One region of the Yersinia alsatica genome, then DNA from elsewhere that is predicted to be linked to it. Evidence: riboswitches for the same ligand, from Rfam matches in the RefSeq annotation. Region 1 holds a riboswitch; each other region holds the start of a gene.

Region 1 (9,940 bases):
CTCCAGCCCTTTGTATATCATCTGGTCGCCAGTTGGGGTTGAAATCAGCCCGGCATAGCGTTTTTTACTGCCTTGCTCCGCCCCGCGAATGGTGGGCATCAGAAAGCGTCGATAATGGGTTTCAAACTCCAGTTCCAGCGCACAGGGTAAATCATAGGTTTGCCGAATATGCGCCTGCCACCATTGATTGACATGCTGTACCAGCGCTTTGCCAATGCGGGATGCTTGCTCCTCGCTATGGGCACTTTTCAGCCAGACAAAGGTTGAGTCTGTATCGCCATAAATCACCTGATAGCCCTGTGCTTCAATCAATTCACGGGTTTGGCGCATAATATCGTGGCCGCGCAAGGTAATTGATGAGGCCAGCCGAGGATCAAAAAATCGGCAGCCACTGGAGCCCAAGACGCCATAGAAGGCATTCATGATGATTTTTAATGCTTGTGATAATGGTTTATTTTGCTGGCGTTTAGCCGCTTCTCGCCCCTGCCAGATTTGGTTGACGATGGCGGGTAAGCAATGTTTGTCGCGTGAGAACCAAGCGCCGCGAAAACCGGGTACCGAATGCTTTTCATCCGGCTGGGACATGCCCACCACTAAACCGACTGGATCAATCAAAAAGGTGCGAATAATTGATGGATAGAGGCTTTTGTAATCCAGCACCAGCACCGAGTCATATAAACCGGGTTGGGAGTCCATCACAAAGCCGCCGGGGCTGTGCTCTTCCGGTAATTCGCCTAAATTGGGCGCTACATAGCCGATACGGTGCATCCGTGGCAGATAAAGATGGGTAAATGCGGCAACGGAACCGCCACTGCGATCAGCCGCCAGCCCGGTGACTGTTGAGCGCTCAAGCAAGAAGCTGAGTAGCTCGGTTTTGGCAAAAATCCGCGTTACCAGTTCACAATCTTTCAGGTTATAGCGGGCCAGCGCCGGTTTATCATGGGCGAAGCGCTGGTTGATTTCATCCATCCGCTGGTAGGGGCTATCGCTGGCTTTGCCTTCACCCAGCAAGGTCTGCGAGACAGATTCCAGACTAAATGAGGGGAAATTCCAGGTGGCAGATTTGAGTGCTTCAATGCCATCAATAATCAGCCGACCCGCGGTGGAGGCAAAAAAGTGCCCCTGTTTAAAACCATGCTCACGCCACTCCAGCAGATTACCGCCACGACCAAAGCGCAGTGGGATCTGATAGCGATCAGCATGTTTTTGTAATACGCGTAAATCAAACTGCACCAGATTCCAGCCGATAATGGCATCAGGATCATGCTCTGCCAGCCACTGATTCAATTTCTCTAATAGTTGCGGGCGGCTGGCGACATATTCCAGTTTGAAGTCCAATGCGGCTTCATCCGCCGCACTGCCATTTGGCGGGCCGAGCATGTAAACCTGACGCTGACCACAGCCTTCTAAACCAATGCAATAAAGTTCGCCATGCTCGCTGGTTTCGATATCCAGCGACAGCAGTTTGAGGGCTGGGCGATACTCCTCGGCAGGTTTCATTTGGGTATTAAGCAGCGGGCCATGACCATTTTCTTCGCCACTAAACCATACCGGTGCGGTAATAAAGCGTTCCATCAGGAAACGTTCTGGCGGGCGAATATCACCTTCATAGACATTCACGCCGCTTTCTCTGAGCAGCTTTTCCAGGCGGATTAATTGGCGATGTTGGCTACAATATAGCCCCAGAACCGGGCGTTGGTGGAAGTCGGTTAGCTCAAGAGGGCGCAATTGCCAGCGGCGTTCATTACGCAGCACGGTTTCGGCCCGTTGGCGTTGTTCGGCCGGGATAAAAGCCACTGAGGGCTGAGGGGGTAACCTCACTTGCTGTGGCCCCTCATCGGTTGCTAACCAGAATTCAACTTCGGTGCCAGCCTGCGTGTCGCGCCAGTGGCGAGTTAGCAGGAAGCCCTGACGGGTTTGACCCATGCTACTACCTTTATACCCGTCATCTTTCAAATTGCAGGTGTGTTGGCTACGCTCACTCACCCGAATCACTTACCTGAGTAAGCTCATCGGGGCTCTTTTGCTTGCCGCCTTCCTGCATCTTGAAATCTATTGGGTATATAAAGAGAATTTTTAAAATCACCAAGTAGTATATTATACTTTCATAACATGGTTATTTATACAGTAATTGTCTATTTTATTGATTGACTCATTTGTTGGTGGGCTAGACAATCCACCAAGTTGTTAACTAACGGACAAATTTATGGAAGCCTATTTATTACATTTACTGACACAATCTCTGGCTTTCACGCTATTTGTCGTCATGTTAGTCACTTTTCTTGAATCTTTAGCGCTGGTGGGCATGTTATTGCCCGGCACGGTGATGATGACCAGCGTGGGCGCGCTGATTGGCAGTGGGGAAGTGGGCTTTTACTCGGCTTGGGCCGCCGCGACTGTCGGCTGTCTGATGGGGGATTGGATCTCTTATTTCATTGGTCGTCGCTTCAAAGAGCCGCTGCACCGCTGGTCTTTCCTGAAAAAACATAAATCTATGCTGAATAAAACCGAGCATGCGCTGCACAACCACAGCATGGCAACGGTACTTTTGGGGCGCTTTATTGGCCCGGCGCGGCCTATTGTCCCGATGGTGGCGGGGATGCTCAACCTGCCGCCAGTAAAATTCGCGCTACCGAATATCATTGGTTGCCTGACATGGCCGCCAATCTATTTCTTCCCCGGCATACTGGCTGGGGTGGCGATTGATATCCCGCCCAGTGCCAACAGCTATATGTTTAAGTGGCTATTATTCGTGGTTGTGGTGCTGATTTGGCTGGCATTGTGGCTGTCATGGCGCTGGTGGCGTTTTGGTAAACGTAGCCCGGACCGCCTGAGCAAATGGCTGCCTCTGACCCGTTTGCGTTGGGTGACTCTCTTGGCTATCGCCGCCGCTATCGCCAGCTTTGTGTGGCTACATATGCAACCAATTATGCCGGTGTATCGGCATCTGTTGTGGAAGGTTCTAGCCGGATAAATATCCTTCGTCTTTGACGCCGCAGGGGTGTTAGCTGCGCTCACTATTCAACAACTAATGATGTGTAGCAATCCCCAGCACGCTGGCTTCTGGGGCACTGCCGCTCACCAGCGCCTGTGTTGCGCCGTCGTAGTAAATGCGGCCGTCGACCACCAATAAGGTGCGCTCGGCGATACGGGCGGCATCATCCAGATTATGCGACACCATCAATAACGTCAGCTGGCGCTGAGAGCAAACTTGGTCAACTAATTGCAGCATTTCATTGCGCAGAGCCGGATCTAGCGCGGAAAACGGCTCATCCAGCAGCAAAATAGGCTGGCTGCGCACCAGGCAACGCGCCAGTGCTGCTCGTTGGCGTTGACCACCGGAGAGCTGAGCCGGTAGTCGCTCGAGGCACTCTTCCAATCCCACTTGTTGAGCAATTTGGCGTAACAATAACTTTTGCTCATGATTGAGTTTCAGCCCCGGATGTAAACCCAGCCCAATATTTTGTTCGACAGTTAAATGCGAGAACAGATTATTTTCCTGAAACAGCATAGATACCGGCCTTTGGGCGGGCGCAGTGTGAGTGTGGTCTTGATTGTTCAGCAGCATTCGGCCACTGACCGGCAGCAAAAAACCGGCAATCAAACTCAGCAGGGTACTTTTGCCTGCGCCACTGGGGCCGAGGATCGCCACTCGCTCGCCGGGTTGAACGCGCAAATCAAAACGCATTGGCAAGTGGTCGTACAGGTAGGTAATTTTCTCAAGCTTTAGCATGGCGGCTCGGCAGTCGTTCAATAAGAGTAAACAGCAGGAAACAGAGCAGCAGCAACAGCAAGGCAGTGACTGCGCCATCATTGCTGCGATAAGAACCTATCTGCTGATAAAGATAGAATGGCAAGGTGCGGAAGTGTTCATTACCAAACAGCGCCACGACGCCAAAATCCCCGATGGAGAGAACACTGGCAAAAGCCAGCGCCTGAGCCAGCGGGCGTTTCAGCGCAGTTAACTCAATATGGCGTAAACGGTGCCAGCCACGAATGTCCAGTGACAAGCACAGCGGTGTGTAGCGCTCGGCCAAGTCACGCATTGGGTTATCCAACACTTTCAAGGCATAGGGTACCGCCATCAGTGCATTGGTCAAAATCACCAGCGCATAGGGGGATTGCGGCAAGCCAAAAGTATCGTTGAGTAATAAGAAAAAGCCCGTTGCCAACACAATACCCGGCATCGCCAGAATCACCATGCCACTGACTTCCAATGCTTGCCCGTAAGCAGCACGTTGGCGCAGCTTTAGCTCCCGGCTACTCCACAGCAGCATCATGGTCAAGATGACACACAATAATCCGGCCCCAATGGCGATGACCAGAGAGGTGAAGAAAGCTTGCCACAGTGCGGGTTGCTGCAACACCGTCAGTATAGTTTTATTGCTGCCATCAATCACAACCGCCAGCAATGGCGGCACCATCAATAATAATGCGGCCCCAATTAACAGGGTGTCGCTGATGCGCGACCACGCGCTATCTTGCGGGTTGCGCCAAATTTGCCCGTGAGTATTTCCCACCGCCAGCACTGAGCTGAGCCGTTGGCTTAGCACCACCAATCCAAGGCAACAGCCCAGTTGGATCAGTGCCAGTAATGCGGCACGACCGAGATCATAGTCATAGCTAAGCGCCTGATAAATAGCTAACTCGATGGTGGTGGCTTGCGGCCCGCCCCCCAGAGATAGCACGGTGGCAAAACTGGCAAAACAGAGCATGAAAATCAGCGCGCCAGTGGGCAGAATTTGGCGACGAAGATAGGGCCACTCGACCAAGCGAAAATGCTGCCAGCCGTTCATACCCAACTGTGCGGCCAATTGGCGCTGTTCCACCGCAATGCTTTCCAATGACTGCAATAACAGGCGCGTCGCCAGTGGCATATTAAAGAAAATATGTGCCAGCAAAATCCCCTGTAAGCCATAAGGTGAGAAGCGATAATCCACTCCCAGCCAGCCAAATAACCCCGCCAGCCAGCCTTGGCGGCCATAAACCGTCAGGATGCCAAAGATGGCGACTAACACCGGGAGCACCAAGGTCATCGCGCATAATCGCAGCATCAATTGGCGGCCGGGAAAACGGCGGCGATATAAGGCGCGGGCGAGAAAAATCGCCGGCGTTACCGACAGCAATGCAGAGAGAAACGCCTGCCAGAAGGTAAAGCGGATCACATGCCACAGATAGCTATCCTGCCAGATACTGTGCCAATCTGCTGCCGGGGCATGGCGCCAGATAGCGGTGAACGCCAGCAGCGCGACACCGACTATCAGTCCGGCAGCCAATAGCCCCGGCCACAACCATGTGGGGATTAGCGGCTGACGGCGGATTGCCATGCCTGAATCCATTTTGCGCGATGATCAGCCACTTCTTTAGCATCAAATTGCAATGCTTTTTGTGGCACTGTGAGTGTGTCAAATCCGGCCGGTAGCGTCATTTTGATCACCGGATACATCCAGTTGCCGGTTGGAATATGGTCTTGGAAGGCAGGCGTGACAATAAATTGCATAAAGCGCTGCGCCAGTTCTGGCTGTTTGCTGGAGGCAACCTGACCGGCGACTTCAACTTGCAGATAGTGACCTTCACTAAAATCAGCGGCGGCATAGTTGCTTTTCTTCTCTTCGATCAGATGGTAAGCCGGAGAGGTGGTGTAGCTCAGCACCAAGTCCCCTTCACCTTTCAGGAACAGGCCGTAAGCCTCACTCCAGCCTTTGGTGACGGTGACGGTTTTCTTGGCCAATTGTTGCCATGCTTGTGGAGCTTTATCGCCATACACTTTTTGCATCCACAGCATTAAGCCAAGGCCGGGAGTACTGGTGCGCGGGTCTTGATAAATTATTTTCCACGGCTCTTTGCTGTCGACTAATTCTTGCAAGCTTTTTGGCGGGTTCTTCAATTTGTCTTTGTTATACACAAAGGCAAAATAGCCATAATCATAAGGGACGAAAGTTTTATTCTGCCACTTTTCCGGCAAGGTGAGGTGGCTGGTGTCCACCTGACTTGGAGCGAATAGACCGGTTTGCTCTGCGGCCTGTACCAGATTGTTATCTAAGCCTAAAATCACATCGGCCTGACTGTTTTTCCCTTCCATTCGCAGGCGGTTTAGCAGTGATACGCCATCTTCTAACGCCACAAATTTAAGTTGGCAATCGCACTCGGCTTCAAAGGCTTTTTTAATTGCCGGCCCTGGCCCCCAGTCGGCAGCGAAGGAGTCATAGGTGTAGACCGTCAGGGTCGGTTTATCAGCAGCAACAGCGGCCGCGGACAGCAAGAACAAGCAGGGAATAATGCGTTTAAACACTTTGCACTCCTTAAGAATAAAGGTGGCAAAGGTATCTGAGGCGGTAGCTAACAGCCGTCTCCGTGGGGGCGCGGTGTTATCTTTCTCAAATCCCTCCGCCGGTGTTAACCGGATCAGGTTCGACGGGTTTGCTCTCAGCAAAAACGTGCTGCGCCGCGGTTGATACAGTGTTGGGCAGTATTCGAAATCCTCACGTAGTCATGATTTACAAGGTCATGTGTACGCTCCGGTTTCTGTGTGCTGTCCGCCACTGTCTGAACCCGGCTCGCTGTGTTTTTAACACTTGCGACACTGGGTTGACCCTGGCTAGCGATATTCTTGCACCCCGTTGAGACGGCGCTATTGTAGAGATTAATCTGGGCGGGTGAAAGTGGCTTTATCCCTCGGGAGGCGTAAACCAAGCCGATTTGAAATCAAACCAGCCGAGAGTATTCATGCGCACCCCGCGCATACTGTGCTGCCCATATAATTCTAGCCAGTGATGGAACAGCGGGTGGAATTGATTTTGGCTGACCAATTTTTGACTCCAATCGGCCATTGGCAATGTATTATTTCGCCATAATTCAACATCTTGATGCAGCTCTTCATCCAAACAATATTGTAGCAACGGCAGTTCATACAGGGTAGCAAACAGGGAAAACTCCAGCGGCAGATAGAAGTTTGCGCTGCCAAGCCAGATATCACTCTGTGCATCACCCTGATACCACTGAGTGTAATCCAGTACCTGTATTTTTAAGGTGACACCATGGGCCGCCAGCAACTGGGTTAATGTCTGGCTGATGGCATCAAATTCAGAATGATCACTGTAAAAAGTCAGTGTCAGTTCAGTTAGCCCGGCGGGTTTCGGCTCCAGTGCCGTGAGCCGGTTGTGATGCCAGCGCGGTAACATGCCATAAGCGGGTGACCAGTAACGTTGATAAAAGGGATCGGCAAAGCTGAGTAGGGCCACTGGGGTGATCAATTCACATAGCCAGCGACGGATCTCTGGATGACAGGTCTGGGGCGATCGCTGGTCAAATAACAAAAAATAGCAGCCTTCTTCCAAGCGGCTTTCCAGCTCATTTTTACTGGTGTCATCAGCCTGCAACTGGACTCCAGTGTAAATCAGCTCGTCAGACAGATCGGGCAGTACCCAGATATTGACCTCGTCAATTAGTGCCCGAAAGCCAAAATAGTTATCGAAGGCCTGAATTTTCAATTGGCTATGGTGATTCCGAATCACGGAATAAGGGCCAGTCCCAATCGGATGCCGACGAAAATCCGGCTGATTTTCCCACTCTTGCGGCAAGATCATGGCGTGCGCACTGCCTAGCAACCACGGCAACCAATAATCTGGAGTACTGAGATGCACATCAAGCACATAGGGCGTTGGTGAGCGCACCGCCGTAATATGCGAAAACAGGGGCTGAGGGATTAATCGCGTCAGGCTGGTTATCACATCATTCATGTCCAGTTCACGGCCATGGTGAAAATGAATCGCGGGGCGCAGATAAAAGCGCCAATGCAAAGGGCTAATGGCCTGCCAGTGATGAGATAAGTCCGGCTCCAGTTCCCCATTTTCCTCATTTATCCGGGTGAGGCCATTAAAAATCTGCCGCACCATATGGGTTTCTGAGCGGCGCAGTGCGGTACCGGGTAATAGGTTTTGTAACGGACGATAATAGAGCACCCGCAGAATATGTTTACCTTGCCGAAAGCTGCGCCCTAGCTGGGATAGCAGCATTTGGCGCACCGCTTTTTTATCCCCAACCAGCTGGACTAATTGGTCAATATGGTCTTGTTCCAGTAACTCTTCGGCCCGCTGCTGTTGCAGTGCCAACCCGGAATAGAGGAAAGTCAGTTGTGAGCGCTTACCTCGGCCAGCTTCCGCCTGCCAGCTCAACCAGCCCTCTTGTTGCATGCTGCCTAGCAGGGAGCGGACATGGCGGCGCGAGCAACAAAGCACTTCGGCCAGTTCTTGCAAGGTAGTTTCTGTGTGTTGGCCATTAAAACGTTGCCAGAGGCGAATAAACTGTTGTTGCAAGCGCGAGGCAGACATAAAAGAGGAACTCCGCAGCAAATTTCATCAATTTTTCTTTCCCTATATTACGCAGATACTGGTTGCCAATGAAAGCGAATAGTCACCGCGATGCCAGCGCAGTCACAGCTAATGGGAGGGGTAAGATGATTTTTAATTTACAGCGTTATTCCACTCATGACGGCCCCGGTATTCGCAGTGTGGTTTTCCTAAAAGGCTGTTCGTTAAGCTGTCGCTGGTGCCAAAACCCAGAGAGCCGCTCACGCCAACCTGAGGTGCTATTTGATCCCCGCCTTTGCTTATCCGGTTGTGATTTATGCCATCAAGCTTGCCCGCAAGCTATTCAGCGTGTTGATGATCAAATTGTTATTCATCGCCAATTATTAGCCGAAGATGATATTCAGGCGCTGGCGGTTAGCTGCCCTAGCGGAGCTTTGACGCAGTGCGGCAGCCCGATTGATATTGATGCCACCATGGATACATTACTGCGCGATTTGCCATTTTATCGGCGTAGTGGCGGCGGCGTGACGTTGTCCGGCGGCGAACCTTTTATGCAACCCGCAGTGGCCGCTGAATTATTGCAGCGTTGCCATCAGCTTGGCATCCATACTGCGGTTGAGTCTTGCCTGCATACGCCGTGGCGCTATATCGCCCCCTCTTTACCTTGGCTTGATTTGATGCTGGCGGACCTAAAACATACCGATGAACACCGTTTTCAGCAGTGGACCGGCGGTTCAGCCAAACGCGTCATGGATAACTTTCGCAAGTTAGCCGCCGCAGGCACCAATATCACGGTACGGGTGCCGCTAATCCCGGATTTCAATGCTGATAACCACTCGGTGCAAGGGATTGTCGATTTTGCCGCCGATGAAATTGGTGTGAAAGAGATTCATTTTTTGCCTTATCACACTTTGGGTATCAATAAATATTCACTGCTGGGTGAAGCCTATCTGGCAGCCAGTACCCCTTTAGACTCTCCTGATCTGCTGGCCTTCGCGGAAAGTTATGCCCGTGACAAGGGCCTTACCGCAATTTTAAGAGGATGACGCAATGACCACTCTCGATTTGGTAACCTTAAGCGAACGGACAAAACAGCATAAAAACGCACTCATTCATATTGTGAAACCGCCAGTTTGTACTGAGCGAGCGCAGCATTATACCGAAGCTTATCAACAGCATCTGGATAAACCCTTACCCGTCCGGCGCGCGCTGGCGCTAGCTCATCACTTACAGCAACGCACGGTATGGATTAAGAATGATGAGCTGATTATTGGTAATCAGGCTAGTCAATTACGCGCCGCGCCGATTTTCCCTGAATATACCGTCAGTTGGATAGAAAATGAGATTGACGAATTAGCCGATCGCCCCGGCGCAGGGTTCTCGGTCAGCGAGCAAGATAAAGCAGTATTGCACCAGCTGTGCCCGTGGTGGCGCGGTCAAACCGTGCAAGATCGCTGCTATGGCATGTTCACCGATGAACAAAAAGCGCTGCTGGCAACCGGTATCATCAAAGCGGAAGGCAATATGACCTCCGGTGATGCGCATTTAGCGGTTAACTTCCCGTTATTGCTGGAAAAAGGGTTGGATGGCTTACGCGCTAAAGTGACCCGTCGCCGCTCCCGTCTGCAACT
Region 2 (9,940 bases), 1.2 Mb from region 1:
TAGGCTAGAAAATGTAGATATCGCCGCTACCGATATCGCGGGTTTGCTGGCTTTTGCTCAGAAGAATGACATTGGCCTGACTATCGTCGGCCCGGAAGCTCCGCTGGTGATTGGTGTCGTTGATGCTTTCCGCGCTGCTGGCCTGACTATCTTTGGCCCAACGCAAGCCGCCGCTCAGTTGGAAGGGTCGAAAGCTTTCACCAAAGACTTCCTGGCTCGCCACCATATCCCAACCGCGTTTTACCAAAACTTCACCGAAGTTGAACCGGCTTTAGCCTATGTTCGCCAGATTGGCGCTCCCATCGTAATTAAAGCGGATGGACTAGCTGCAGGTAAAGGTGTGATTGTCGCCATGACATTAGCAGAGGCAGAAACTGCCGTTCATGACATGCTGGCAGGCAATGCATTTGGTGATGCAGGCCACCGTATTGTGGTGGAAGAATTCCTTGATGGCGAAGAAGCCAGCTTTATCGTGATGGTTGACGGTGAAAACGTGTTGCCGATGGCCACCAGCCAAGACCATAAGCGAGTGGGTGATGGCGATACCGGGCCGAATACTGGCGGCATGGGCGCTTATTCTCCAGCGCCGGTGGTCACTGATGAAGTCCATCAACGCGTCATGGACCAAGTTATCTGGCCAACCGTGCGCGGCATGGCGGCGGAAGGCAATGTTTATACTGGCTTCCTCTATGCGGGTTTGATGATTTCGGCCGATGGGCAACCAAAAGTTATCGAATTCAACTGTCGTTTTGGTGATCCTGAAACCCAGCCCATCATGCTGCGGATGCGTTCAGACTTAGTTGAGCTCTGTCTCGCCGGTGCTCAAGGCAAACTGAATGAGAAAACCTCTGAGTGGGACGAGCGCCCATCACTGGGTGTTGTGTTGGCCGCAGGCGGTTATCCGGCGGATTACCGTCAGGGTGATGTCATTCACGGGCTGCCACAGCAAGAAACCGCTGATGGGAAAGTGTTCCATGCCGGAACCAAGCTAGATAGCCAGAATAATGTTGTGACCAGCGGGGGTCGCGTGTTGTGTGTCACGGCGCTCGGTGCCACCGTCGCTCAAGCACAGCAACATGCCTATCAACTTGCTGAGAATATTCAGTGGGAAGGTGCTTTCTGCCGTAAAGATATTGGCTATCGGGCAATTGCGCGCGGCAAATAACTCGCAATAAAGCTCATGGTCATCACTTTCAAAGGGGCAGTTCACTGTGCCCCTTTATCTTACAAGCTCCCCGCGGTAGGTTCCCAACGGCAGAAGTCCTGATTGGCAACCAACAGTAATTGCTGGCCTTCTGGTGAATCCAACCACGCGATACCCAAAGGTTGGGTGCTATTCTCGCCTCGTTTACTCAGCCATGCTTGTGACTTTTCATCCAGACTCAAACGTAACTTCTTCCCGGCACAGGTCGTCACCACGCCGTCCTGCCAACGCCCTTGAATTAACCTAACGTTTCCGGCGCGCAGCACGCTGCTCAGCTCCAAGGTCCGCTTGGCGTCCAATTGATAAACCGCAATATTATCCGCAGAGAGTTGCTCACGCCGCGTCGCTAGCTGACGCTGCATAAAACTGACCTGACCTTGCTCATCAAAACGCAATTCGACACTTTGTGGCTCACGGCCCAAATCATTGCGCCGGATTTCCCGTAACAGGCCATTTTGATATTCGTAGAAGGTAACGCGGGTATTATCCCCAGAGTAGGGGCTGTAGACGCTCATCAGCACTTGTGGCTGCTGTTGTGCATTATCCTGACGCCATAAACGAACAACACCATTATCGGCGATATATCCGCTGGCACTAAATTGAGGGGTGCCTGACTGGCTGCTACAGGCGCTGAGACCAAAGGCTAAACCGAGGGTCATCAGCACCCGCTGCATAAACAAAAGGGGTTTTGCCACCCCCCCGTTTATTATTTTCACTGACACACTATTATTTAACAGAGTCTTTCAGTGCTTTACCAGCAACAAACGCTGGCACATTAGCTGCAGCAATTTTGATTTCTTTACCGGTTTGTGGGTTGCGGCCAGTGCGCTCATTACGATGGTTTACTTTAAAAGTACCGAAACCAACCAATTGTACTGGATCACCGTCTTTCAGAGATTCGGTAATTGCAGCCAGTGTGGACTCCAAAGCTGCTTTAGCTTGTACTTTGGAAAGGTCCGCTTTGTCCGCGATTACGTCAATCAGTTGAGTCTTATTCATAAGTTATCCTTACAGTGTGTTTATCGTTTGCAAAGCATCGAGTGCGACGGATATGCCGATTGACAGCACTCTCCTGCATACACGCACCGATAGCCACTTTTTTTCGCCCCCCAAATGTAGAACAGACAGGGGGCAGATGTGAAGCCTTAAGACGTGACAAATCAGGCGTTAAATCACGTTTTCTTGCCTTATTGCGTTAAATTTATGCCAATGTTGCTAACAGCCGCTTCCCGCAGGTCAGATCGTAACCCTTTGATCAGATCTAGGTCGCGCTCTTCGCAGTCAGCTAACAGGCGGAAAATCTCCCATTGGATATCCCATTCTTCTTCAATCGCGGGCAAGATTTTCAGTTCTTCATCGGTCATTTCTTTACCGGCCAACGTCATTTCCAGCATTGCAACTGTGCGGATTGACGTTTCGCTGATAGCGATAGCATGTTCTAGAGTTTCGCCACTCAAACGCGAATGAATAGCTTCACTTAATGCAATACAAGCATCGATAGCAGGGTAAACACCGTAGATAGCATAGTCATCAGCGGAAGGAATTGCCTCTTCCAATTTCTCTAACTGGCTATCAAAATTGACCTTAGCGTCTTTTACCACCAATGTTTCCCAGATAAGATCCAGAATACGTCGGTAAACCGCCGGATCACCGAACTCGGTCTCCAGACAAAATTGCTGATAGTTGGGATACATCCGCTCGCACAGGCAAGCCATGAAAGTCAGATGTTGCCAGCTTTCCAGCTTTTCGAGACGTAGATGAATCGGATTACGTATCATGATGAGTTCTCATTATTCATTATCTGCGCGGCAGTGTACCCGAAATTAAATCATATCCCTATGCTTGCCAAGCAAATCAGGATTTTTCCATATCCAACGCTGAAATTGCGGACGGTTTGATGCGATAGCATCCGCCCAACGTGTCGGCTCTGGCAAGCGGTAACCGGCCATACAATGCTGCACCCATTCCAGCGCACTGTTCACACTCACCCGATGACCGGGCGAAATAAACAATGGATTACAGCGGGCTTTACTGCGCCATACCCAGCCAAGTTGCTCATCGCCATCCACCAGCGGCTGTAGTGCTCCATTATCACTGCCCAATGGCTGGAAATGCCCACACAGACGGCTTTTGGCTACACCAATGGTAGGGACATCGACTAACAAACCAAAATGGCTGGCAACCCCTAAACGGCGGGGATGCGCGATACCCTGCCCATCGACAAAAACCAAATCAGGCCGTTGCTGTAACTGCCGCCAGGCGGCTAATAATGCAGGATATTCACGAAAAGAAAGTAAACCGGGGATATACGGCAGTGAAGTTGCTACTCGAGCAATCTGATACTCCACTAGCTCGAGCGAAGGGTAGCGTAAGACTGCGATAGCAGCACGGGTAACCTCCCCTTGCTGCTCAAAGCCAACATCAGCCCCAGCAATAAAGCGCACCGAGCTGCTAGCAATATCATCTTGAAGACGCACTTCAGATGCCCGTTGCCGTTGTTCTGCCCGTAGCGCTTGAGTATCAACCATCAGTCTAGTCGCTCGCTAACTTATTGATGATACGGTTTGGATAAACGATGCACCGCATTAACAAAAGCACCTGCATGTTCTGGTGGGACATCCTGATGAATGCCGTGCCCCAGATTAAAGACATGCCCTTCTCCCCGACCAAAACCGGCCAGAATAGTGTTAACTTCCTGCTCAATACGCGCAGGTGGAGCATAAAGGATGGAAGGGTCCATATTCCCTTGCAGAGCAACTTTGTCGCCCACGCGGCGACGTGCATCAGCGATATCTGTGGTCCAATCCAGCCCCAAAGCATCACAACCGGTAGCCGCCATTGCTTCCAGCCATTGCCCACCGCCTTTGGTGAACAAGGTCACCGGCACCCGCCGCCCGTCGTTTTCGCGGATCAGGCCATCGACGATTTTATGCATGTAATTCAATGAAAATTCAGCATAATCACGCCCTGTCAGCACCCCACCCCACGTATCAAAGATCATCACGGATTGCGCGCCCGCTTTAATTTGAGCATTGAGGTACAAAATGACACTGTCGGCCAGTTTATCCAGCAACAGGTGCAATGTTTGCGGCTCGGCATACATCATTTTCTTCAGCTTAGTGAAAGCTTTACTGCTCCCGCCCTCGACCATATAGGTCGCTAATGTCCACGGGCTGCCAGAGAAACCAATCAATGGCACGGCTCCTGCCAGCTCACGGCGAATGGTTCTTACCGCGTTCATGACATAGCCCAACTCCTGCTCAGGGTCAGGAATTGGCAGTTTTTCGACATCGGCACGGCAGGTAATAGGAGATTGGAAACGAGGACCTTCACCGGTTTCAAAATAGAGCCCCAATCCCATAGCATCAGGAATGGTCAGAATGTCGGAAAACAGAATCGCCGCATCGAGCGGATAACGACGCAATGGTTGCATCGTCACTTCACAGGCCAATTCAGCATTTTTGCACAGTGACATAAAATCCCCGGCAACAGCGCGAGTGGCTTTATATTCTGGCAAGTAGCGGCCTGCCTGGCGCATCATCCACACCGGGGTAACATCTACCGGCTGGCGTAATAAAGCACGCAGATAGCGATCGTTTTTCAACTCATTCATGTGGGGCTCCCTTAGTTATCTGCCGCTATTGTAGCATGCCAGCTTTAGCTGTCCTGCTCGCTGCGACACAATGCCACGGTATCTTCAATCAACCGGCGTGCCACGGTGCCTGGTGGCGGCAATAATGGCAATTGATCATAACGATACCAACCGGCATTCAGCAGCTCCTTAGGATCATGGCGCAGCTCGCCGTGGTCATAATCCGCCATAAACGCCATCATCAGCGAATGCGGGAACGGCCAAGGTTGTGAGGTCACATAACGCAGATTCTTAATGTGGATATTACTTTCTTCCAAAACTTCACGAGAGGCGGCCTGTTCCAACGTTTCGCCGACCTCGACAAACCCAGCCAGCACGGTATTAATACCGCCACGATGACGAACATGCTGCGCCAATAAAATTTCATCACCACGGCGAATGGCAACAATGACGCAAGGCGCGATTTGCGGATAGTAGCGTTCACGGCAGTGATTACATAAGCAAGCCCACTCGGTACGACTGGCATGCATTTGATGACCGCAATAACCACAATAGCGATGAGAGCGATAAAACTCCGCTAATTGCACCCCTCGCCCTGCTAATTGGAATAAACCGCGATCCACATCCAGCAATTGCCGCACTGAGCCCATATCGGTAGACATCTGTTGGCGAATAAGCCAAACAGCCTGGCCTTGCCATTCACCAATCTGTCTGGCGGTTGCGCCCTGTAATGACCAATTGGCGGCATTACCTTGCGGCAACTCCCCTTTTGGTAACCATAATTTGTTTTCATGACTGACAATCCACCAGCCACTTTCTTTACCTGTAAGTTGTAGTTCCATATCGTTGTTGCACAACCTCGACTTCACTGGCAATCTAGAATCTGGCTTGTTACATTTCCGTAACCCATATTGACGTATTCTTACTCATGGAGTCGCTCATGCTCAACCGACTGGAAAGCCTGACTCAACGCGTTGGCGGCAGTAATGAATTAATTGATCAATGGCTTCATGCACGTAAAGAACTTTTAGTCTCGTATTGCGCAGTGATCGGTATTAAGCCGCAAAAAGAAAAGCATACCCCGCTTAATGAAAAAGCGCTGGAGAACTTTTGCCATAATCTGGTGGATTATCTCTCCTCAGGACATTTTCATATCTACGATAGAATTATCAAACAGGTAGAAGGTGCATCCAGCCCGAAAATGGCGCTGACGACCAAAGTTTATCCTGCCTTAAAAAATAACACTCAAACTATCATGGCATTCCATGATCGCTATACAAACATTGAGATAGACCAAGATAGTTGCACCGAGTTTCAACAGGCTTTATCCGATATCGGCGAAGCACTCGATGCCCGTTTCAGGCTAGAAGATCAATTAATTCAGTGGGCTGCCGAGTCATGGCAAGCCGCTCAGCCGATTGACCTGCAAACAAAAGCAAATTGATATCAGTGATGCGTAATAAGCCAATTATTCTGGTGGGGTTGTAGTTTTAAGATAACCTCATATACTCAAGGCTCTTGTCGGAGTGCCTAGCACCTGCTTTCTTAGGGAAGCAAACGCAGGCTGAGACCGTTAATTCGGGATCCGCGGAACCTGATCGGGTTAATACCCGCGAAGGGAACAAGAGTAATTTATCGCTACAGGCCCGTCTTCCCCTTACAGGTGGCTGCCGGTCACTGGCCAACATCGTTACTCCCGCCAAGCTCCAGACAAGCAATTTTCCCTATAAACCACACTGGTAGGAATTTGCTATGTCTAATAATACAACTCAAAACTCATCACTCCCGCGTAAAGCTATACCCCGGAAACAAGTGCGCGAAGAAGCGCAACAATTTATCGATACCCTGCAAGGAGTGACTTTCCCTAACTCGCAACGAATTTATCTGCAAGGTTCACGGCCCGATATTCAAGTCCCGATGCGTGAAATCCAACTCAGCCCGACATTGATCGGCGGCAGCAAAGACACGCCAAGTTATGAAGATAACGAAGCTATTCCGGTTTATGACACCTCCGGCCCTTATGGCGACCCGAGCGCCAAACTGGATGTCCATGCCGGTTTACCCAAATTGCGTGATAGCTGGATAGCCGACCGTCAGGATACCGAGGCACTGACGACCCTCAGCTCTGGCTTTACCCAGCAACGTTTGGCTGATGAAGGTTTGGATCATTTGCGTTTTGAGCATCTCCCACGCGCTAAAAAAGCGATTGATGGTAAATGTGTTACGCAATTGCATTACGCCAGAGCCGGTAAAGTGACGCCGGAGATGGAATTTATCGCCCTACGAGAAAATATGGGCCGTGAGCGGATTCGCGGTGAAGTATTACGCCACCAGCATCCGGGGCAAGCCTTTGGTGCTAACTTGCCGGAAAACATCACGCCGGAGTTTGTTCGCCAAGAAGTGGCCGCCGGTCGTGCGATTATCCCTGCCAATATTAACCACCCTGAATCTGAGCCCATGATTATTGGCCGCAACTTTCTGGTGAAAGTGAATGCCAACATCGGTAACTCCGCCGTGACGTCCTCTATTGAAGAAGAAGTGGAAAAACTGGTGTGGTCTACCCGCTGGGGCGCAGATACCGTGATGGATTTGTCCACCGGCCGCTATATTCATGAAACTCGTGAATGGATTTTGCGTAACAGCCCGGTCCCTATCGGCACGGTTCCTATCTATCAGGCGCTGGAAAAAGTTAATGGCGTGGCTGAAAACCTAACATGGGAAATATTCCGCGACACGTTATTAGAGCAGGCCGAACAAGGGGTTGATTACTTTACTATTCATGCTGGCGTGCTGCTGCGTTACGTACCGATGACAGCCAAACGACTGACCGGAATTGTTTCCCGTGGCGGGTCTATTATGGCGAAATGGTGCCTTTCCCATCATCAGGAAAATTTCCTCTACCAGCACTTCCGCGATATTTGCCAAATTTGCGCAGCCTATGACGTTTCATTATCTCTGGGTGATGGTTTGCGCCCTGGTTCTATTCAGGACGCGAATGATGAAGCCCAATTCGCTGAGCTACATACCTTGGGGGAATTGACCAAAATTGCCTGGGAATATGACGTACAGGTGATGATTGAAGGCCCGGGCCATGTGCCGATGCAGATGATTCGCCGCAATATGACCGAAGAGTTGGAGCATTGTCACGAAGCGCCGTTTTATACCTTAGGCCCATTGACCACGGATATTGCCCCCGGCTATGACCACTTCACCTCGGGTATTGGGGCCGCCATGATTGGTTGGTTTGGTTGCGCCATGTTGTGCTATGTCACTCCCAAAGAGCATCTTGGCCTGCCCAATAAAGATGATGTGAAGCAAGGGCTTATCACTTATAAAATTGCGGCCCATGCGGCGGATCTGGCGAAAGGCCACCCCGGTGCACAGATCCGCGATAATGCCATGTCAAAAGCGCGCTTCGAATTCCGCTGGGAAGATCAGTTCAATTTGGCACTCGATCCAGAAACCGCCCGGGCTTATCACGATGAAACCCTGCCGCAAGAGTCAGGAAAAGTGGCTCACTTCTGCTCAATGTGTGGGCCGAAATTCTGCTCCATGAAGATTTCACAAGAAGTGCGTGACTATGCCGCTAAACAAGAACTGGCGGCCGCGCAAGAGACAGCGGCTCAGCCAATAGCGGTTTTGCAATCCGGTATGGAGCAGATGTCGGCCGAGTTCCGCTCCCGTGGCAGTGAGCTGTACCACAGCCCAGCGAATCTGAAAACGGAGGCAAATAATGAATCCGTCTGATCATGCTTCATTTTCTGCTGAGCAAGGTTTCCCGGCGACCAAACAGCGCCTTGGATTGTACCCAGTGGTCGATTCATTGCTGTGGATAGAGCGGCTGCTGGCCGTGGGCGTGACCACCATCCAATTGCGTATTAAAGATTTAGCGGATGCACAGGTCGAACAAGATATTGCTGCTGCCATTGAATTGGGCAAACGCTATCAGGCGCGCTTATTTATCAATGACTATTGGCGGTTGGCGATTAAGCATGGCGCTTATGGTGTTCATCTGGGGCAGGAAGATCTGGAAACCACTGATTTAGCGGCTATTCAACAGGCCGGATTACGGCTGGGTGTTTCCACCCACGATGGGCATGAGCTGGCGATCGCCAAGGCTGTGCGGCCTTCCTATATCGCCATGGGGCATATCTTCCCGACCCAGACCAAGCAGATGCCGTCATCCCCTCAGGGGCTGGCAGTTCTTAAACAAATGGTTGATAACACCCCTGATTACCCCACCGTCGCTATCGGTGGCATCAGTATCGCGCGCGTCCCTGCGGTATTGGCAACCGGCGTCGGCAGTGTGGCTGTGGTCAGTGCTATTACTCAAGCTGATGATTGGCAGCAAGCAACTGCGCAATTGCTGCACCTGATTGAGGGCAAGGAGCTGAGCGATGATCAACAAGCATGAGCTAAGTGACAGTGAATTCTTGCGCTACAGCCGCCAATTGTTACTGGAAGATATTGGCCCTGAAGGCCAATTGAAGCTGAAAAGTGCCAGCGTATTGATTGTCGGGCTGGGTGGTCTGGGCTCCCCTGCGGGCCTTTATCTGGCGGCAGCGGGCGTTGGGCGGTTATTACTAGTTGACGATGACCAGCTCGAACTGACTAATTTACAGCGCCAAATTCTGTATCGCACTACGGATATCAGCCCTACTCCAGTTCGCACTTCGCCCACATCTTTTAGCCAAAATAAAGCCCGATTGGCGCAACACCACCTGCAAAGTCTCAATCCACTGATTGAAGCTATCGCCTTTGATACGCGACTCGCGGGAGAAGCATTGATTGATGCCGTCGCTGGGGTCGATTTAGTGCTTGATTGTAGCGACAACATGGAGACCCGCCATCAGGTGAATGCAGCTTGCATCAAAGCGCATAAGCCATTGATTAGCGGCAGTGCGGTTGGGTTCAGTGGGCAGTTGCTGGTGATTGAGCCGCCCTATTCCCATGGTTGCTATGCCTGTCTTTATCCAGACAAAGAACTGCCACAGCGAAACTGCCGTACCGCTGGTGTATTGGGGCCAGTCGTGGGGGTGATTGGTACTTTGCAAGCACTCGAAGCCATCAAAATGTTGGCGGGGCTTCCTTCGCCATTGAGCGGCAAGCTGCGGTTATTCGATGGTAAGCAGCAGAGCTGGAGC
Region 3 (9,940 bases), 1.2 Mb from region 1:
CACTATCGTGGAATGAGCAGCGCATCAAAACCGTATTAAACAGCCACAGTTTTAATGGCAGTGATTTTAATGTGGTAACCGAACCGGTTGCTCGTAACAGCCGTCCTTACGATGGCCGCCCGACCTGTTGTGGCAATAATAATTGCATGCCAATTTGCCCGATTGGTGCCATGTACAACGGCATCACCCATGTAGAAAAGGCCGAGCGTGCCGGGGCTATCGTCCGTCCACAAGCAGTGGTCTATAAACTGGAAGTGAATGATCAGCAGCAAATTACCGCTGCACTGTTTAAGGATGCGCAAGGTAATGAACATCGCGCCGAAGGTCAGTATTTTGTGCTGGCGGCCAATGGCATTGAGATTCCAAAACTGATGCTGATGTCCGCCAGTGATAAAAACCCACGCGGCGTGGGGAATAGCTCGGATATGGTGGGTCGTAATCTGATGGACCATCCGGGTACCGGTGTCACCTTTATGGCCAGTGAGCCGCTATGGCCGGGGCGTGGCCCGCAGGAAATGACCTCGTTGATTGGCTTTCGTGATGGGGCGTTTCGATCTGAATATGCGGCGAAAAAGATTCATCTGTCTAACTTGTCGCGCACTGATCAAGTCACTATCGAGTTACTTTCTCAAGGGGATTTGCAGCTCGGGCCGCAACTGGACGCTAAAATTCGGGATCGTGCGGCGCGGTTTGTGCAGTTCGACAGCTTCCACGAGATTTTGCCGCATGTAGAAAATCGTATTATCCCCAGTGCGACAGAGAAAGATGCCATCGGTATTCCCAAACCTGAATTTTACTATGCAATGGATGATTACGTTCGCAAAAGTGCGGTGCATACCCAGCAAGTTTATGCTGAGGCGGCAAGGTTAATGGGCGGCACTGAAGTTCAGTTCCACAATAATTTCGCTAACAATAATCATATTACCGGCACCACCATCATGGGTAATGATCCGAAAGATTCAGTGGTAGACAGTGATTGCCGCACCCATGACCATAAAAATTTATTTATCGCCAGCAGCAGTGTGATGCCAACCGTGGGGTCAGTGAACTGTACCTTGACGATTGCCGCGCTCTCTTTGCGCATCGCTGAAACATTAAAGGCCGAGGTGTAAGATGAAAAAACCAACCCTGGGTCACTCAGTGAAATTGCTGCTTCTTGCATTGGGATGTGCCGCCAGCGGATATGCCAGCGCTGACGCTAACTTGATTGCGCGTGGTGAGTATCTGACCAAAGCCGCTGACTGCGTGGCCTGCCACACTACCAAAGACGGCAAACCTTTTGCCGGTGGATTGGCATTTAAAACCCCGATGGGAACATTGTATTCACCCAATATTACCCCGGATAAAGCAACCGGGATTGGTAGTTGGACCGATGAGGAGTTTTTGCGCGCATTGCATGAAGGGAAAGGGAAAAATGGTGAAAATCTCTACCCGGCATTTCCTTATACCTCCTACACCTTGCTAAAGGATGATGACGTCAAAGCGATCAAAGCTTATCTGTTCAGCTTGCCAGCAGTGCATCAGCCAAATCGTGAAAATGATATGCCGTTCCCATTCAATCAGCGCTGGGGATTATGGTTCTGGAATCTGGTGAACTTCGACGGGCAGCGCTTCGAACCTGATAGCAGCAAAGATGCACAATGGAATCAGGGCGCTTACTTTGTTGAGGCGCTAGGGCACTGTGGTGAATGTCATACGCCACGAAATATCACCATGGGCATGAAAGACAGCAAAGCCTATGCGGGTACTGAGATTGATGGTTGGACGGCATTCAATATTACCTCAGATCCTCATGCCGGGATTGGTGGCTGGAGTCAGGAGCAGATTGTGCAATATCTGCGTAGCGGCCATGTTGACGGCAAAGCTCAGGCTGCGGGGCCAATGGCGGAAGTGATTGAAAATAGTACTCGCCACTTAACCGATAGCGATCTGAATGCGATGGCGGTTTATCTGCGCACCTTGAAACCATTGAATCCAGATGATGAAACTAAGAGTCGTTCAGATTGGGGGCAACCCGCAACCAGCGTTAATACTTTACGCGGCATGCCGTTCACGGCAGATAACAACACCGAGGGTGCGCGTTTGTATTTAGGGAATTGCGCTTCTTGCCATGGTTTTACCGGTGGGGGTGTACAGGATGGTTACTATCCTTCACTGATGAAGAATTCGGTGGTCGGGGCGTCGGCACCTAATAACCTGATTAATGTGATTCTCCACGGTGTATCGCGTAAAACAAATGATGGCGAAGTATTTATGCCTGGTTTTGCAAACACATTGACGGATGAGCAGGTGGTGAGTTTGAGTAATTATTTGCTGCAACAGTTTGGGCAACCGGCACTGAATATCAAAGCTGATGATGTCAAATCATTGCGCGGAGAGTAATTTCGCTCATTATTTATAAAAAATAAGGGAGCTGAGGCTCCCTTTTGAGTTTTCGTTAATTGCTCTTTTCAAGTTCGTTCGCCAGTTTATGAGCATTTATCTGCAAATTTGGTGTTACATTCTTCATGCTATCAAAAAAATTAGGGAATTCTTTGCTAATTTTAGCTGCCTGTTCATTATTGCAATGTAAGCTGTTGGATACGCAGTTTCGTAATTGCATGATCAGGTTTGACTTGTTTTCTGAGTTTAATATTATGTTGTTTAGTGAATGTGCTTTTTTATTTATTATGTCAGAGCTAAGTCTTTCTTCATTTAAATTAAAACGTACTCCTCCACCACAGGATATATAATGTATTTCATTTTCAACTCGTGTGTCATAGGTGAAAAGTCTCTTGTTCGATGGGATGGTGTCATAAGAAACATTAGAGTCAAAAATAAAGACCACCTTATCTATTTGACTATTGTCTGTATCTAACTGACTGAATCTAAATGATGTTGCATCGTTACTCATGAGGTTGGAAATTTGTGTTTTTTCCATATTTGCCTTGACGTAATATTGTTCCTCACCACTTTCTAATTTAACCGAGTTAAGCTGGATTACTTTTCTATCACCTAACCTCCCAACTGTGTCTTCTGGTTCGAATTGAGGAGTCAAAGAGTGACTGATTGAACTTATAATATGGTCTATTGCATGTTTTCTGCTTTCTAATATTTCACTGTGGTTGTTTTTTTCTGATGATACACTATTCAATTGAGTGATATGCGTTGTTGTAAGGTTCGGTATGTTTGATATAGGGCCCATAAATAGTCCTTTTAAAATTGACTGAATCACAAATCTATTGTATTGAATAAATTCAAATTTACTATTCAGGCTTTTATCTGGGTTTTATCCTATACAGATGTAAAATTATTTAATCTTTTCATTATGCCAATGCATTAAAATATAGTCGCCGTCATTGCTTCTACCGGTGGCAATCGGTACCCAGCCGTTTTTTTGATAAAAAGCCAGTGCTTGCTGGTTTTTTGCTAAACATTTTAATGAACCATGAGTGGTAAATAGCTCTTGTGCCGCCTGCAATAATGCTTTTCCCGCCCCGCGATGCTGCATTTTCGGATCAACGAACAGATTATGCAGGAAACTCTCTTCCATAAATATGGAGGCAAAACCGAGGTGCTCATCACCGTCGATAGCGACCAAAATGGTCTCCCAAAGAGTGGTGCGGTCAAAATCTTCCAGACGAAAACGCTCCCCATCCAACCAGCTAAACGTTGCCCGACGTGCTGCCAAATACAAGGTGCGTAAAAATGGGCGGTCACTCTCTTGATACGGTCGAATCTTGATACTCATGCTGTGGTTTGCCTACGTCTGTGAAATTGATCATTGGGATAACTAATACAGGATTGATCTTCTACCATCTGCCCGTGATAATAACAATTCTGACTCGGGGTGCCTGCCACAAACAGTGGCATGGCTGAGATATTACCCGTATTACCTGATCTGGATTATGCCAGCGTAGGGAAGTCGCGGTATCACAGGTACCGTCTTCTTGACCGCCGGTTAGGAGGAATATGTACGTTCAACCTGCCGTTTTTTCTTCAGTTGTTGCCACTCACACCGCACCATTGGCCATCTTGCCTGCTGATATATCTGCGGGGACGCATTCATGACGCGCATAAATGCACTCACCATTGCTGGAACTGACCCGAGTGGTGGCGCAGGTATTCAGGCGGATCTAAAAACCTTTTCAGCATTACAAGCTTACGGCACCACAGTGATCACCGCATTGGTGGCGCAAAATACCCGTGGCGTACAGTCGGTCTATCCCATCGAACCCGCGTTTGTTGCGGCTCAATTAGATTCGGTCCTCAGTGATGTGCGCATTGATAGCGCCAAAATAGGCATGCTGGCTAATGCGGATATTGTGGATATTGTTGCCACGCAACTGCGCCGCTACCCGATTCCATTTGTGGTGCTGGATACCGTAATGGTCGCCAAAAGCGGTGATGCGCTGCTGGCACCAGAGGCGGTTGATGCTGTGCGCCGGCTGCTGCTACCTCAGGTTGCCTTGATTACTCCCAATTTGCCAGAAGCTGCGGCATTACTGGGTTGCCAGCCAGCACATGATGAGCAAGAGATGTGTGACCAAGGGCGAGCGCTGTTGGCTTTAGGTTGTCAGGGAGTGCTGATGAAAGGGGGCCATTTGAGTGGTGAAGATAGCCCAGACTGGCTGTTTACCCCCCACAGTGAACAGCGTTTTGTGACTCGTCGGGTTGCAACCCGGCATACCCACGGCACGGGCTGTACCTTATCGGCAGCACTGGCAGCATTACGGCCACGACACGCAGGTTGGGCCGATACCGTGAATGCCGCCAAACATTACCTACAAGGGGCACTGGAACAAGCCGATACCCTTGAGGTGGGGCAGGGAATTGGGCCGGTGCATCATTTTCATCAATGGTGGTAATATCCTTCATCCTTGACATTGCTGCGGTGTTAGCGGCGCTCATGCGCCCGAATCACTTACTCAAGTAAGCTCATCGGGACTTTTTCGCTTACTGCCTTGCCGCAATGCCAATGATTTTGGATATATCCTGCGCCCTTGACACTGCTGCGGTGTTAGCGGCGCTCATGCGCCCGAATCACTTACTCAAGTAAGCTCATCGGGACTTTTTCGCTTGCTGCCTTGCCGCAATGCCAATGATTTTGGATATATCCTGCGCCCTTGACACTGCTGCGGTGTTAGCGGCACTCATGCGCCCGAATCACTGACTTGGTATTGGATGAGTGCTATTCCGCTTTCTGTGCCAGCAAATAGCGCTGTGTCATTGTAAACATGGCGATGGCACGTTGCAGATGATGAGCATCAAAACGGTTAAGCAGATAACTGTCTGCGCCTTTACGTGGGCGAATGCGCAGTGACAGTTTTGGCTCGCCAGCTTCGTCCTTTATGAGGTCGAACTGATAGCTGCCAATATCTTTTTCATCTTCCCGCCAGGAAATTTGTACTGCGGGTAGGGGATTTTCTGCTGTTGGCTGCCTAATGGCAAAAAAGTAATCTCCCGCCCAAAAACCGGCGTAATCCCCGTCAGCTTGTAAATGTTTAGTCTTGAAAATGGGGGCTGCGGCGAGCTGGTTAATAGCCTCGCCGGTGATATCTTGATGTGCTTGCTGCCACAGTGGGGCATTATTTTCTAACTGCCAGCAGGCAGCACCCAGATAGTCATTCAATGCGCGCCAATCATTATCCAACTGATGCCGCAATTCCTCCTCGAGAATATTGCGATATTGCTGCATACCACTGGGTTGATCGCCCAGAGTTTCGTAAGTGATTAACTCCATGGTGCGCGGTTTGCGGCGAAAACTCATCCACAGCACCATTTTGGGAATACGAAATTCAATCGATTGAATGCTCAGCCGATAGCGATCACCCATGTTGACCACAAAACCATTAGCCGTTCCGCGTTTATTCTGATAATTCCGCACCACGACCACACTATTTAGCCCCATCCAACCAGTGACATAGTGTTCACTGTCAGAGTTGGCGACATCCAGGTCAATCACCATTTGGACGATTTTATCGCTCTCAAGTTTGTCCAGCGGATGGGCATCCTCGGCGGAGTAATACAGCTTCTCGGGGGCTTCGGGTAACTCAAGGGTTAACATGGTATGGCCTTTATCGGGAGTTTATAGCCGAGATATTCATCGGCTCATTGATATCTGGTTTATAGCTTACCTCAAGCTGTCATACAGATTGCGCTATAACGAGAATTAGGATGAAAATTCGTGCTATGGATCAACTTTTTCGCCAGTTAGCGGTCCTAGACATGCAAACTAATATCACGCCTGCAAATTGATTGCACAGAGGCTAGTTCAAGGCCCGGCGAGTAGACTAATCAGATAATAAGGATTTTCGATAATGAAAGGTCATCACACCCTCCATTGTCTTGTTGCTGCAGCAATACTCAGTGCCAGCTCCTGGACTATGGCACAGCCGGCTACCTCAGTGGCATCAGCACCTGTTCAGACCGCACCAGCTAAACCTCTTCCGACCACCGCCGACCTTCTGCAACAGCCTGTTTATAAAAATAGTTGGCAAAAAATGGTGAAGAGCCAGAAAAATCTACCCGCATGGGCGCGTAAAGGGGTAGGGACGTCCGGGCCTTATGAGGTCATCAACTGGGAAGGGCAGCAATATAAAGTGGGGCGTATCTGTAAACCCCATGATTGCAGCAATAACTTTATGTGGGTGGCATTTAGTCGGGATAAAAAACAAAGCTGGCAGGCGTGGGGGATGCGAGTCTCTGTGGATGACAAGCCGCAAGCTCTCGATAACCCGAGCCAGTTTGCCACCCATCAGTGGCTGGGCCGCCCTGATGAGAAGGTGCAGGCCATGTTGAAACAGCAGCTACAACAAGATCCTAACTGGCACTAGTTAATCGTCGGAGCATGATAATTAACTGCCACTATCATGCTCCAATGATTAGGCGGATGAATCAGCCGACTCCGGCCTGATGCAAGTCATGCAGGTTGATAGCACCGACTAACTTCCCATCCAGATTCACCACTGGGGCCGCACTAATATGATGTTGGTGCAGGGCTTCCAGTGCTTCACCCGCGCGCCATTGTTCTGGCAACCGGTAGCCCGGTCGGGTAATTGCCCCGGTAAGAGGTTGCTGTAAAGTCCCCCCCTTGACTAACCAGCGGCGCAAGTCACCATCGGTGAAGACGCCCACCACCCGTTGATTTTGGTCGCATACAGCGACCAGCCCTAACCCGGTGCGGCTTAACTCCAGCATGGCTTCCATCACGCTGTCAGACTCATTGACCACCGGCAAACGATCACCGATTCTCATTAAATGATGAACTCGGTTAAGCAACCGCGCACCCAAACTGCCTCCGGGGTGTGAACGGGCAAAATCTTCTGCATCGAAACCGCGATGGCGCATGAGTGCCATCGCCAGCGCATCCCCCATCATCAGGGTATTGACTGCACTGGATGTTGGCGCTAACCCCATTGGGCAGGCTTCGTGTTCAACACTGATATCCAACACACAGGCGGCACCGAGCGCTAATGGCGACTCTTTGCCCCCGGTAATTGCAATCACCGGAATGTGACTGTCGGCCAGCAAGGGCAGAATCAAATCCAGCTCTTTGGCGCGGCCTGAATAAGAGATAAAAATCAACACGTCCTGCGGGCCAATCATGCCCAAATCACCGTGCAATGCTTCGGCAGGATGAACGAAAAAGGCTGGGGTGCCGGTACTGGCCAGTGAGGCAGCGATTTTTTTGCCAATATGGCCGGATTTGCCAATACCGGAAACAACCGCTTTGCCAGTGCAGGCCAATAATAATTCACAGGCTCGGACAAAATTATCATCTAAACGGGATAACAAGCGCTGAGCTTCGGTTAGCTCAATTTCCAGGGTTTCACGGGCATAGGTAAGCAGTGGATTAGTCATCTTTATCAACCAGAATGATGTTAATGCCCATTTTCTGCAGTTCCTGCAAATATTCGTCGCTAATACCTTTATCGGTAATCAGGGTATCAACCATATTCAGCGCACAAACTACATTCGGGCTTTTACGGCCAAATTTGGAAGAGTCAACGAGCAGGATGATGCGACTGGCGGCGTGACACATTGCGGTACTGACATGATAAACTTCGTTAAACGTGGTGACACCAGCATTAAGATCAACACCATCCGCGCCGATAAACAGCTTATCAAAACTAAACTTATCAAAAGCAGACTCAGCCAGACTACCATGAAAAGAGGCTGAGCCTTTACGGTAAGTACCGCCTGGCATCAAAATGGTCTGATCGTTATCCAACTCGACCAATTCATTCACGATATGCAGGCTATTGGTCATCACCGTAATATTGTTGAATTTTGTCAGGTGCGGCACCATTTGCAGCACCGTACTGCCCGCATCAAAAACCAAACTATCACCGTCTTTAATCAATTTGCTGGCAGCTTTGGCGATCTGTTTTTTCTTTTCAGTATTAATATGCGTTTTACGATCAATGGGTTGCTCAACATCATCGCGATTTAATACGACCCCACCGTAGGTGCGAATGACCGCCCCTTCATTTTCAAGGCTGGTTAAATCTTTGCGGATAGTGGTACCCGTAGTCGAAAAATGGGCGGCGAGTTGATCGACGGCCGTTTTACCGTGTTGCTGGAGATATTCCAGGATAGCGACTTGTCGCTGCTTTGGTTTCATAACGATTCCTGCTCAAGTATTTCCATTGCCTCTTTTTCAGGCATAACTTTCACATGAAAAAGAATAACTTTCATTGTGAAAATATCATGATTTCGGTTTAATCGCTAATGATAGTGCAGTTTGACATGCTGTATCCGTAGGGAAGATCACATCCGGGATTAAATCTTGCTGATGCAACCCGTGAAGGTGCGTTAATGTACGTGGACGAGCAAAAACACTGATTCCCCGCATGATCATGCTGTCACTGACGCGCATATTTTCATCAAAAGCCAGTGCCATCACCACTCTGGGTTTAAATCGACCACCAGAACGGCCAACGCCAACTGATTTACTGTGCTGACATAACCGGTCAAAAGCGCGGTTAAACCGATTGATTTGCCACCAGCCGAGCAAAATTTGCAGTACCCAGGCAATAATAACAACGGTGATTAGTGCGGATGTTGGTGTCATATTTTGCCCCTTTTACTCTTCGCCCTTGGTGTTACAGTGGTGCTCGCTGTAACACCAAAAACCTTGAGTCAATATTTAAAACATCACTTGCCCACCAGTGATATTGATTGATTGGCCGGTACAGTAGGCTGCTTTATCACTGGCATAGAACAGCAGGGTGTTTAATACATCTTGGTAATCACAACCCCGTTTTAGTGGCACTTTATCGGTATAATACTTTTCAACTTCTTCTGGCTTAATGCCCAATTTAGCTGCGTATTGCGGTAAAAGTGACTGGAACATCGGCGATTTTAACAGATTGCCTAACATCAGTGAATGCACGGTGATACCGTAATCTGCCAAATCCAGCGCCAATGACTGTGTCAGACCCACACCACCGAATTTCGCTGCACTGTAACCGGAGTTGTGTTTGCTGCCCACTTTACCTGATTTAGAATTGATTTGGATGATGCGACCGGCAATACCATCACGAATCATTAAACGGGAGAATTCACGAGCACATAAGAAATAGCCCACCAGATTTACTTGGAGTGAACGGTCGAAATCATCCAGAGGGAAGTCAGTGATCGGGGCCGCTTTGGCAATACCCGCGCTATAAACCAATAAATTGGTTTGGTGGAAGCTTTGATCGACGGCTTTTGCCAGCATCTGCACACTGTTTTCGTTGGTGGCATCCACCTGAAAACCTTGCGCGCTGCCAGCACCATACTCGGCATTAATCTGGTCGGCAACTAACTGCGCGTTATCTGAATTTAAGTCAGCAACCGCCACTTTATAACCTGATTCGGCCAGACCGTGGCACAAGAATGCGCCCAGAGTTTGCCCACCACCGATAACTACTGCTACTTGTGTCATATACACCTCCAATACCCTTGGTCATTGAAG

What was found. A riboswitch is a leader RNA that binds a small molecule or an ion and turns the genes downstream of it on or off. The one in region 1 is predicted to bind thiamine pyrophosphate.
Region 2: another riboswitch for thiamine pyrophosphate. It lies ahead of thiC (phosphomethylpyrimidine synthase ThiC); the one in region 1 lies ahead of thiB (thiamine ABC transporter substrate binding subunit).
Region 3: another riboswitch for thiamine pyrophosphate. It lies ahead of thiD (bifunctional hydroxymethylpyrimidine kinase/phosphomethylpyrimidine kinase); the one in region 1 lies ahead of thiB (thiamine ABC transporter substrate binding subunit).

Annotation. Positions count from the first base shown of each region.
Region 1 is NZ_CP104006.1:784,407-794,346, forward strand. Features, by position in the region: gene N0H69_RS03465 (DNA polymerase II) at 1-1,926, opposite strand, end outside; gene N0H69_RS03470 (DedA family protein) at 2,207-2,974, shown strand; gene thiQ (thiamine ABC transporter ATP-binding protein ThiQ) at 3,029-3,733, opposite strand; gene thiP (thiamine/thiamine pyrophosphate ABC transporter permease ThiP) at 3,720-5,327, opposite strand; gene thiB (thiamine ABC transporter substrate binding subunit) at 5,303-6,292, opposite strand; TPP riboswitch at 6,366-6,460, opposite strand; gene sgrR (HTH-type transcriptional regulator SgrR) at 6,669-8,330, opposite strand; gene N0H69_RS03495 (glycyl-radical enzyme activating protein) at 8,456-9,355, shown strand; gene N0H69_RS03500 (formate C-acetyltransferase/glycerol dehydratase family glycyl radical enzyme) at 9,360-9,940, shown strand, end outside.
Region 2 is NZ_CP104006.1:4,509,097-4,519,036, forward strand. Features, by position in the region: gene purD (phosphoribosylamine--glycine ligase) at 1-1,165, shown strand, start outside; gene N0H69_RS20380 (DUF1481 domain-containing protein) at 1,225-1,878, opposite strand; gene hupA (nucleoid-associated protein HU-alpha) at 1,931-2,203, opposite strand; gene N0H69_RS20390 (YjaG family protein) at 2,392-2,982, opposite strand; gene nfi (deoxyribonuclease V) at 3,028-3,732, opposite strand; gene hemE (uroporphyrinogen decarboxylase) at 3,753-4,817, opposite strand; gene nudC (NAD(+) diphosphatase) at 4,862-5,638, opposite strand; gene N0H69_RS20410 (Rsd/AlgQ family anti-sigma factor) at 5,737-6,240, shown strand; TPP riboswitch at 6,309-6,434, shown strand; gene thiC (phosphomethylpyrimidine synthase ThiC) at 6,549-8,543, shown strand; gene thiE (thiamine phosphate synthase) at 8,530-9,210, shown strand; gene N0H69_RS20425 (HesA/MoeB/ThiF family protein) at 9,194-9,940, shown strand, end outside.
Region 3 is NZ_CP104006.1:2,014,712-2,024,651, forward strand. Features, by position in the region: gene N0H69_RS08895 (GMC family oxidoreductase) at 1-1,112, shown strand, start outside; gene N0H69_RS08900 (cytochrome c) at 1,114-2,382, shown strand; gene N0H69_RS08905 (hypothetical protein) at 2,438-3,184, opposite strand; gene N0H69_RS08910 (GNAT family N-acetyltransferase) at 3,290-3,730, opposite strand; TPP riboswitch at 3,816-3,919, shown strand; gene thiD (bifunctional hydroxymethylpyrimidine kinase/phosphomethylpyrimidine kinase) at 4,047-4,847, shown strand; gene N0H69_RS08920 (hypothetical protein) at 5,171-6,046, opposite strand; gene N0H69_RS08925 (inhibitor of vertebrate lysozyme family protein) at 6,300-6,815, shown strand; gene gutQ (arabinose-5-phosphate isomerase GutQ) at 6,877-7,842, opposite strand; gene srlR (glucitol operon DNA-binding transcriptional repressor SrlR) at 7,835-8,605, opposite strand; gene gutM (transcriptional regulator GutM) at 8,690-9,055, opposite strand; gene srlD (sorbitol-6-phosphate dehydrogenase) at 9,131-9,910, opposite strand.